DNA from 2 places in the Herbaspirillum sp. UBA812 genome. Region 1 is predicted to be linked to the other one. Evidence: predicted binding sites of a transcription regulator. Region 1 holds the regulator's gene; the other holds the start of a gene.
What was found. Region 1 encodes FliA, which starts transcription of late flagellar genes. Its sites were predicted from a motif close to CTAAAGTTTNNNNNNNNNNNGCCGNTA; they were not measured.
Positions count from the first base shown of each region.

Region 2: fliD (flagellar filament capping protein FliD) is a predicted target of FliA. The motif match lies at 2,884-2,910, and genes of this name have one in related genera.

Region 1 is NZ_DBIC01000069.1:6,128-11,206, forward strand. It holds gene flgA (flagellar basal body P-ring formation chaperone FlgA) at 1-367, shown strand, start outside; gene flgM (flagellar biosynthesis anti-sigma factor FlgM) at 581-895, shown strand; gene B3873_RS04390 (flagella synthesis protein FlgN) at 927-1,385, shown strand; gene B3873_RS04395 (RNA polymerase sigma factor FliA) at 1,514-2,251, opposite strand; gene B3873_RS04400 (MinD/ParA family ATP-binding protein) at 2,257-3,060, opposite strand; gene flhF (flagellar biosynthesis protein FlhF) at 3,095-4,585, opposite strand; gene flhA (flagellar biosynthesis protein FlhA) at 4,582-5,079, opposite strand, start outside.
Region 2 is NZ_DBIC01000298.1:20,703-25,781, forward strand. It holds gene B3873_RS20645 (GNAT family N-acetyltransferase) at 1-343, shown strand, start outside; gene B3873_RS20650 (aspartate aminotransferase family protein) at 534-1,910, shown strand; gene B3873_RS20655 (Lrp/AsnC family transcriptional regulator) at 2,054-2,548, shown strand; gene fliD (flagellar filament capping protein FliD) at 2,981-5,002, shown strand.

The DNA of each region.
Region 1 (5,079 bases):
GGTCGCCGCGGTCCCGCTGGCCCAGGGCCAGACCATCAGCGCCAGCGACATCACGCGCATTCGCGGCGACATGTCGGCGCTGCCCAGCGGCGTGATCACCGAAGAATCACAGGTCATCGGCCGCGTCGCCAACATGTCGCTGCGCGCCGGTACGCCGCTGCGCCTCGACACCATCCGCAACCAGCGCGTGGTGCAGCAAGGCCAGGCGGTACGGGTCGTATCGATCGGTCCGGGCTTCCAGATTTCCACCGAAGCGCGCGCCCTGACCAATGCCAACGAAGGCCAGATGGCCCAGGCCCGGACGGCGGCCGGCCAGGTGGTGAGCGGTATTGCCAAAGCGGGCGGGATTCTGGAAATCAACTATTGAGCCGGTGGCCGCGGTTTCTCTATTGATATGAAGCAATTTCCCGCAGGGCAAGTCCCACGCGGAACGCAGCGGATCGCCCGGACAGGAATGTGAAGAAAAGTACCCGAATTCAGCTTAATTCAGGTGCGGGAATGTTAAAGTTTGCCCAGAACTGGTCGATAATCCATACGACAGGCGGGTGCGAAGCGCCCCCACCCTACAAGGAATACTGCCGTGAACGTTAACGACGCCCTCAAATCTGCTGCCCTCAACACCGAGCAGACGCAAACGCAGACCCGCAACACGACTGCCGCCAATCCTGCTGGCACCGACCCGGCCACCACAAAAGCGGCTTCGGACAGCGTGCGCTTGTCCAGCACCTATCAGGCGCTGGAAACCAAGGACACCAAAAACGGCGGTTTCAATGCCGAAAAAGTGGAAAAGCTGAAAGCGGCCATCGCCAACGGCACTTTCCAGATCGATGCCGACAAGATCGCCGACGGCGTGATCGATACTGTCAAGAATCTCATCAGCGCCCGCCCGGCCTGATTCCCGTTTTACCGCTCAGAGGATCTTTCGCATGAATCCGGCCAGCAACCTGTCCCTGGAACACGCCGCGCTGTCGCGCCTGGTGGAAAAACTGAGCCAGGAACAGGCACTGCTGGCGGAAGCCACCGCCGAAGGCCTGACCGACATCATTACCGAAAAGGCCGCCATCGTTGCTGAAATGTCCACGCTGGCCGGCAACCGCCACGCGCTGCTGGGCAGCCTCGGCTACAGTGCAGATGAAAGCGGCATGCAACAGTGGATGAATGAGCAAGCCAGCGACGCTGACCGCGAGATCTGGGCCAGCCTGTTCGAGCTGGCGCAGGACGCCAAGGAACTGAACCGCGTCAACGGCCTGCTGATCGGCAAGAAGCTCTCCATCAACCAGAGCGCCCTGACCATCCTGCAAGGCAAGACCGGCACCGGCAATTTCTATGGCCCGGATGGCCAGAACAGCATCCGGTCCTCGGGACGCCGTCTGGGCGTGGTATAAGTTTCAGCCGCTTCCCGCTCACGGAAGCACAGCAAGATCGCATCAACAAAAAGCCCGGCATTTGCCGGGCTTTGTCGTTAACGCGTCCTGCGTCCTCTCTCGGATCTGCGCCCTGAAGGCAGGCAGCCTCAGGCCACCCCGCTCCAGGAATGCTCGCGCAGATAGGAACGCATGCGCGAGATCGCCTGGCTGTGCAACTGGCACACGCGCGATTCGGAAACGCCCATGACGGCGCCGATTTCCTTGAGGTTCATTTCCTGCTCGTAGTACAGCGCCATCAGGATCTGCTCACGCTCGGGCAAGGCCTTGATGGAATCCACCACGGCTTCGCGGAAACCGCCATTGATCAGGCTCTGCAGCGGATCATCCTCGCCGTCGCCGGTCTGGTAGCGGTCCAGGAAGTGTTCGTGGCCGCCCTCGTCGTCGTGAAAATCTTCGTAATAGATCAACTGGTGGCCGCCGCAGTCGGTCAGCAGCGACTGATACTCGGCCAGGCTGATCTTCATGTGCTGCGCCACTTCCGCTTCTTGCGGCTGACGGCCCAGTTGCTGCAGCAGGGACTGCATGGCTTCTTCCACCTTGCGCGCATTCTGGCGGATGCTGCGCGGCAGCCAGTCGCTGCTGCGCAGCTCATCCAGCATGGCACCACGGATACGCTGCACGGCGTAGGTCTCGAACTGCGCGCCATGGGTTTCCTCGTAGCGGTTGACGGCGTCGAGCAAGCCCATCATGCCGGCCTGGATCAGGTCGTCCACCTCTACGCTGGGGGGCAGCTTGGCCTTGAGCTGATGCGCCAGTTTCTTGACCAGCGGCGCATGCTGCTCCAGCACGTCGTTCTTGCCCTTTTTTCCCTTGACGTTATACATGCACGTCACACTCCCAGACTGGCGCCGTCGGTGGCCATCCCGTAGCTGCTGCGAGCCGCATCCGGACCGGCCGTGAAGCGCTTGGACAGGCGCTGGAAAGCCAGCGCGGCACCAGCGAAGGGAAACACGTCCATCACCGCCCGCCCCTGTCCGGTGGCGCGGCGAATATGGTCATCCGCCGGAATCGCGCCGATGAAATTGAGCTGCGCCGCCAGGTAGCGGCTGGCCGCTTGGGCCATGTTGGCGTAGACGGTACGGGCTTCGGCTTCGGTGGCATCGTTGACGATGAGACTGAAAGGACGACGACCGATGCGGTCGCTCAGGCTCTTGAGGAGCACATAGGCCGCCTTGATCGAAGACGCCGTAGTCGAGACCTGGATCACGATCTCACCCATTTCCATGGTCGGCACCGGCAGCGACAGGTCACGTGCCAGCACGCCATTGACCAGTGTGATCTCGGCCTGCTCGATGAGGCTGTCGAAGATCTCCGCCAGACGGCCGGCATGCGGATCGGTCGCCGAGGGCACGCTGCGGCGGGCGATGCGCGCCATCGAAAAACCTTCCGGCAGGAGCCGTGTGGCTTCCGCCATCGGACGCTCCATGCGCGCCACTTCCTGCAGGGTCGCCACGTCGTGACGCAGGCCGATGCGGGTCAGCAGACCCGTTGTGGCAACGTCGCCATCCACCACCAGCACGCTGTGCTTGGCCTGTGACAGTGACGCAGCCAGATTGATGAGCATGGCACTCTTCTCTTCCTCACCCAGCACCGAGAAGAAGGTGAACAGCCTGGGCACCGGACGCTCCAGCATCCGGCGCAGCCCTGCTGCCTGGTCGATATCGTAACTAGCCAAAGCTCACCTCACGCAGTCCCCGGTCATTCATGGACATGGCAGTAGGACCGATCACGCCCGGCAACTCACCCTCCTGGAATTCGAAAGGGGCGGTTTCGCGCTTCTGCTTGAAGGCACGGTCGGCCAGGTAGAGCTTGTTGGCCACATGCAGGTCTTCCGGCACGCGCTGGCCATTGGCCACGTAATGCAGGTTGAGCTTGTGGCGGATCACCACATCCAGCACGTTGCCGATGGTGGCGGCTTCGTCCAGCTTGGTGATGATGCAGCCGGCCAGCCCGGAGCTGGAATAGGCATGTACCACTTCATTGAGCGTACCGCCGGTGGCGGTGGCATTCAGGCACAGCAGGCGCTTGATGTCCACGCCGGCGCCGGCCAGCATGGCGTCCTGCTCGGCCACCATCTGGTCGCGCTGGCCGACACCGGCGGTGTCGATCAGCACGGTGTGCTTGCCCTTGAGCTCTTCCAGGGCGATGCGCAGGTCGGTCTCATCCTTGACCGAGTGCACCATCACGCCGAGGATCTTGCCGTAGATGCGCAGTTGTTCGTAACCACCGATACGGTAGCCGTCGGTCGTGATCAGGGCCAGCTTGCCGGAGCCGTGGCGCATCACGCAGCGCGCCGCCAGCTTGGCGGTGGTGGTGGTCTTGCCCACGCCAGTGGGGCCGACCAGGGCGAAGACGCCGCCGTTTTCCAGCAGTTCGTTTTCGTTGGCCAGGGTATTGAGATTGCGCGCCAGCACCGACTTGACCCAGAACATGATGTCCTGCGACTTGGAGTTGGCAGGCAGGTTTTCGGTGATCAGGCGCGACAGGCTGGCCGAGAAGCCGGCCGCCAGCATTTCCTTCAGCACCACGCCCTTGAGCGGATCGCGTTTCTGCGTACCGCCCCAGGAAATCTCGGCCAGCTGGGTTTCCAGCACGCCGCGCATGGAGCGGATCTCGCTCATGACTTCGGAAAGGATTTCGTCGTAGTCCTTGCCATCGAATTCAGGCAGGGCCGAACGTGGACGCTGGTCATGTTCACCGGATTCCTGCGCCTGCTGGGCCGAGGCCGGACGGCCACCGGCCGCCTGCTCCGCACGGCGGCTGCGCCAGACGCGGGCATCGCTGGCCGGAGCAGCTTCCACCGGGCGCGCAGGCGCGCGGCCGTGGGCCGGCTGGTCCAGCAATGGCGCATTCTCGGGGCGCGCGGCGCGGGCCGGCTGCTGGGCCAGCGGCGACGACAGCAGCGCCGGACGCTTGGCCTGCTGTGCGTTCGGCGCACCGGACTGCTGCTGCAGCGAGGCCGCCTGCGGGCGAGCATTGGGGTCGCGCGCGCCGGTCGGGGCCACCAGGGTGGTCATGTCCTCGTTGGCCATGGCCAGGATCTCCACCCCGTCAGGAATATTGCGGTTGGAGAGAATGACGGCATCCGGGCCAAGCGCCTCGCGCACCTGACGCCAGGCCTCGCGAGAAGAATTGGCGATAAATTTCTTGACGTTCATGCTTGCCCTCCAACTAGGCTGGTAACTTTAATCGTTTTCGACTCGGGTACTTCAGCGTGCGACAGCACGCGCAACTGCGGCATGGCGCGGCGCAGGAAGCGCGCCAGCAAGGTCCGCAGCGGTGCGCCGACCAGCAGCACGGGCGACAGCCCCATCTGCTCCTGGCGCTGCGCCGCCATTTCGGTCTGCTGCACCAGCGAATCGGCCAGGCCCGGCTCGATGCCGCCGGTGTCGCCACTGGCCTGCAGTGCCTGCATGAGCAGGCGTTCGAGCTTGGAATCGAGGGCCATGACGGCCAGCTCGCTCTCGCCCGGGAAAATCTGTTGCACGATGGCGCGTCCCAGCGCAATCCGTACAATCGCCGTCAGGTCGGTCGGATCCTGAATGCGGGCGGCGTGTTCGGCCAATGTTTCGATGATAGTGCGCATATCGCGGATATGCACGCCTTCCAGCAAGAGGTTCTGCAAGACCTTCTGCAGCGTGCCCAGCGGCAG
Region 2 (5,079 bases), on a different contig from region 1:
GCTGCTGCTGGCCCTGCTGGAGATATCCGAAGGCGTGGCACTGGACCGCGATGGCGAGATGCTGGGCTTTGCGCTGGTGCGCCGCTTCGGCCATGGCCGCGTGATCGGGCCGGTGGTGGCACCCGACGCGGAACGCGCCAAGGGATTGATCGCACACTGGATCAATACTTATTCGGACTCCTTCATCCGCATCGACGTCTTCGAATCGAGCGGCCTGCCGGCCTGGTTCGACAAGCTGGGCCTGACCTGCGTGGACCACGTCACGCGCATGTGCAAGGGTGAGCCGCCGGTACGTGATGCGGGCATGCAGCTGTTTTCCATCGTCAATCAGGCGCTGGGCTGAGGCTGGGCTGAAGTGTCCGCGCTGCTGCCGCAGAAAATGCCGCAGCAGCGCGCAAAACCCATGAAGATGCTTTTTCAGCCCCGCATCTTGCGCATCGCCTGCGAGGCCGAGGGCATAGGATAGAACACATGCCGGTTGTGCCGTTTGCCTGCACGGCCTTGTTCAACGCATCTTCAGCGAGTCCACCTCTATGCAAACTTCCGCCCTGGCCGCGCTCGACCGCAGCCACCTGATCCACCCCGTTGCCAGCTTCCGCGAGCATGAAGAACTGGGACCCATCATCCTCAAGTCGGGCCACGGCGCCTACCTGACCGATCACCAGGACAAGCAGCTGCTGGATGCCTTTTCGGGACTGTGGTGCGTCAACACCGGCTATGGCCAGGAGAGCGTGATCCGTGCCGCCACCGAGCAGATGCAGCGCCTGCCCTATGCCACCGGCTATTTCCATTTCGCCTCGGAACCGGCCATCCTGCTGGCCAAGAAACTGGTGGACATCAGCCCGGCGTCGCTCAAGCACGTGTATTTCACCTTGGGCGGTTCCGATGCGGTGGATGCGGCCATTCGCTACATCACGCACTATCACAACTCCATCGGCAAGCCGACCAAAAAGCATTTCATCTCGCTGCAGCGTGGCTATCACGGTTCGTCCTCGGTGGGCGCGGGCCTGACTGCATTGCCCAATTTCCATTACAACTTCAACCTGCCGCTGCCGACCCAGCATTACCTGCCCTCGCCTTACCCTTACCGCAGCGAGCTGCAGGGCGATGAAGCGATCATCGCGGCCTCGGTGCAATCGCTGCGCGACAAGGTCGCCGAACTGGGCGCGGACAATGTGGCCGCCTTCTTCTGCGAACCGATCCAGGGTTCCGGTGGCGTGGTGGTGCCGCCCAAGGGCTGGCTCAAGGCCATGCAGCTGGCCTGCAACCAGCTCGACATCCTGTTCGTGGTGGACGAGGTCATCACCGGCTTCGGCCGCACCGGCCCGATGTTCGCCTGCCTGGACGAAGACGTGCAGCCCGACCTGATGACCATGGCCAAGGGCTTGACCGCCGGCTATGCGCCGATGGGCGCGGTGATGATGTCGGACCGTGTCTACAACGGTATTGCCGATGGCGCACCGATGAGCACCGTGGTCGGCCATGGCCAGACCTACTCGGCCCATCCGGTCAGTGCGGCGGTGGCGCTGGAGGTCCTGCGGCTCTATGAGGAAGGCGGTCTGCTGGAAAACGGCCGACGCCTGGAACCGGTCTTCGCCGGTGGCCTGCGCGCCCTGCTCGATCATCCGCTGGTGGGCGATGCGCGCAGCCGTGGTCTCCTGGGCGCACTGGAACTGGTGGCCGACAAGCAGACCAAGGCCCGCTTTGCACCCGAGTTGAAGCTGCACGATCGCATCTTCCAGGTGGCCTATCGCCATGGACTGGTGTTCCGCGCCTTCGGCGACAACATCCTCGGCTTTGCGCCCGCGCTGTGCTACACGGAAGAGGATTTCGCGCTGATGTTTGCGCGCCTGCGGGCCATCCTCGATGAAGTGCTGGCCCAACCCGAGGTGCGCCAGGCCGTGCGCTGAGCCGGCCCATGCGAGTATCGCCTCCGGCACGATGGGGAAATCGCCGCCGGAGGGGTTAAAATGCCCTGCTACATCCTGCCGGATTGCGCTGCGTGCGATACGCGAGGCAGACCGGCAGGCTGAGTCGAATAACCCGAGGCAACATGATGACTAACGGCGCGTTGAAACTGGACCGGATCGATCTGAGGATTTTGTGTCACCTGCAGCAGAATAGCCGCATTACCAATGTAATCCTGGCCGACGCCGTCGGCCTCTCGCCCAGTCCCTGCCTGATCCGTGTCAAACGCCTGGAGAAGGCCGGCTACATCAGCGGCTATGGCGCGTATATCCGTCTGGAGAAACTGGCCGACGTCCAGATCGTGTTCACCGAGGTGACGCTGTCGGACCATCGGCGCGAAGACTTCGCCAAGTTCGAAGCCACCATCCGCAACGTCGATGAAATCATCGAATGCCATCTGGTCAGCGGTGGGTATGACTACCTGCTCAAGTTCATGACCCGCAGCGTGGTGCACTACCAGAGCGTGATCGAATCCCTGCTGGAACAGAACCTGCGCATCGAGAAGTACTTCAGCTACATCGTCATCAAGTCGCCCTTCATCAAGCATCACTATCCGCTGGAAAAATTCATCCAGACCTGAGGCGCATGAGCTGGCCGCCGCCGGACGATGTCGTGCGGCGCCAGCCAGGCACGCTCTGCAGGCGGCGATAGCGCTGTCTGCACGGTTTTCCGCAGGCTTTTTCGGGCCTTTTTCCTGGCTTTTTTCCTGCCCCTTTTTCTGTACAGACGATCGCGGATGGTCCTGATCGTTTTTGCACACCGCCTGTCAATTTCCGCACAGCAAGTTCTTTCCAGGGCAGGAAGCCCTCGGCCTCATCTTTACATTTATGCCCTCCGCGAAGGCCGGATTGCGGCATCTCCATCCAATCTCCACAAATCCCCCAGAAAAACACCACTATTGGTCAGCAAACTCCCCTTTACTTTTGTAAAGACGTGCCGTTAACCTTCGGGTGTGCTGACGAAGGGTCAGTTTCTCAAATTACAAGAACATCACGTTTGCTTAGGGGTCAACATGGCAACTTCCACTGGGACGATCTCGACATCGGCCGGTCCGCTTGACGTTTCGACGCTGGTCAACCAGCTCATCGCGGTCGAGAGCAAGTCCAAGCTCACACCGCTGAAGACCAAGGAAAGCGGCTTCAATACGCTCATTTCCGCGTATGGCTCGCTGAAGAATGCACTGACCAGCTATCAAAGCGCCCTGAAGGTCATGACGGCCGCCAGTTTCAGCGCACAGAAGACCACCGTGTCCAATGCCGGCACCGGCACCAGCCTGACCACCGATCCGTTCACGGCAGAAGCCAACAGTGACGACTCGACCAAGGTCCTGGCACAGAAGCTGAAATCCGGTGGCTATGCCAGCGGCGCCACCTTCAATGCCGGCGACTCGATCGCCATCAAGATCGGCACCAACTCGCCCACCTTCATCACGCTGCAGGCCAATGCCACCCTGGCGGGCGTGCGCGATACCATCAATGCCTCCAAGGCCGGCGTGACGGCCTCCATCGTCACCGATGGCAGCGGCGACCATCTGGTCCTGGAATCCAATACCGGCGGCACGGCCAACACCATCAAGGTCACGGCCAACAATTCGCTGTCCGGGCTGAGCTATGACCCCAGCGTGTCGGGCTCGGTGACGCAGATCCAGGCCCCGCGCGATGCCACCAAGGCCGCCGCCGGCAAGTACAGCATTGGCGTGAGCCAGCTGGCACAGGCGGTCAAGGTCAGCTCGGCCGGCATCGTGCCCGGCACCACCTTCGACAATGGCGTGCTGGCCATCAAGACCGGCAATGGCTCGACCACGCTGATCCAGCCCAAGACCAATACCCTGGCCGGTGTGCGCGATGCCATCAACGCCAGCGATGCGGGCGTCAATGCGGCCATCGTCAGCGACGGCACCAACGACCACCTGGTGCTCACCGCCAAGGACAGCGGCGCGGCCAACAGCCTGCGGGTCAGCGGCACCGGCAATTTTGCGGTGTTCAACTTCGATCCCAGCGGCACCGTCACCACCACGGGCGTGGCGACCAACCAGACTTACAGCAGCGGTAGCCTGGCGCTGCAGGTCGGCAGCAAGTCCTTCACCATCACCCCGACCGATCTCGACAACAGCGGTGCCATCGGCCTGAACGACGTGATGAAGGCCATCAACGATGCCAATACCGGCGTGACCGCCAGCATCAGCAACGACGGCAGCAATGACCATCTGGTGCTCACGCCGGCCGGCACGGATCCGATCAAGCTGGTCGGCAGCAATGACTATGCCAACCTGTCCGGCAGCAGCATGGGGCAATTGGCCAAGGCGCAGGATGCCAAGCTGACCATCGATGGCGTGGCGGTGACCAGCACCACCAACAAGGTCAGCAATGCGATTTCGGGCGTGACGCTGAACCTGGCGAAGGTGACGACGGCGGCGGACAATTTCTCGCTGTCCATCGCCAATGACACCAGCGGCCTGTCGACGGCGGCCAACAGTTTCGTGACGGCCTACAACAACCTGGCCAAGGCCGTGACCAACCTCACCAAGCAGACCCCGTCCACCACCAAGGGTCAGGCCAGCACCGGCTCGCCGCTGGCAGCGGAATCTTCCGTGCTGAACATGATGACGCAGATCCGCGGCACCATGCTGGGTGCACTGGGCGACGATGGCGGCATGAACCTGTCGCAGGTGGGGATCTCGTTCCAGAAGGATGGCACGCTGGCGCTGGATGCGACCAAGCTGACGACGGCCGGCAACAAGGATTTCGACGCGGTCGCCAAGCTCTTCACCGGGACCTCCGGCGTAGTGCCCAAGCTGCAGAAGCTGATGGACAGCATCCTGGGCGACAGCGGCACGCTGGCCACCAAGACCAAGGGCCTGCAGGACAGCCTCAAGACCGTGACCGACCAGCAGACCGCGGCCAATGATCGGCTGCAAACCCTGAAGGACAACTACACCAACCAGTTCAACCGGCTCAACGTCACGCTGGCGACGATGCAATCGCGGCAGAGCTACCTGACGCAGCAGCTGGCGAAGTTGTCCAAGTCGTCGTGATGAGAACGGCCGCGCCGAATGGCGTGGCAGAGGAAGCGGTGACACCGGGTTGCGCGTCACCGCTGCATCGAATAAAT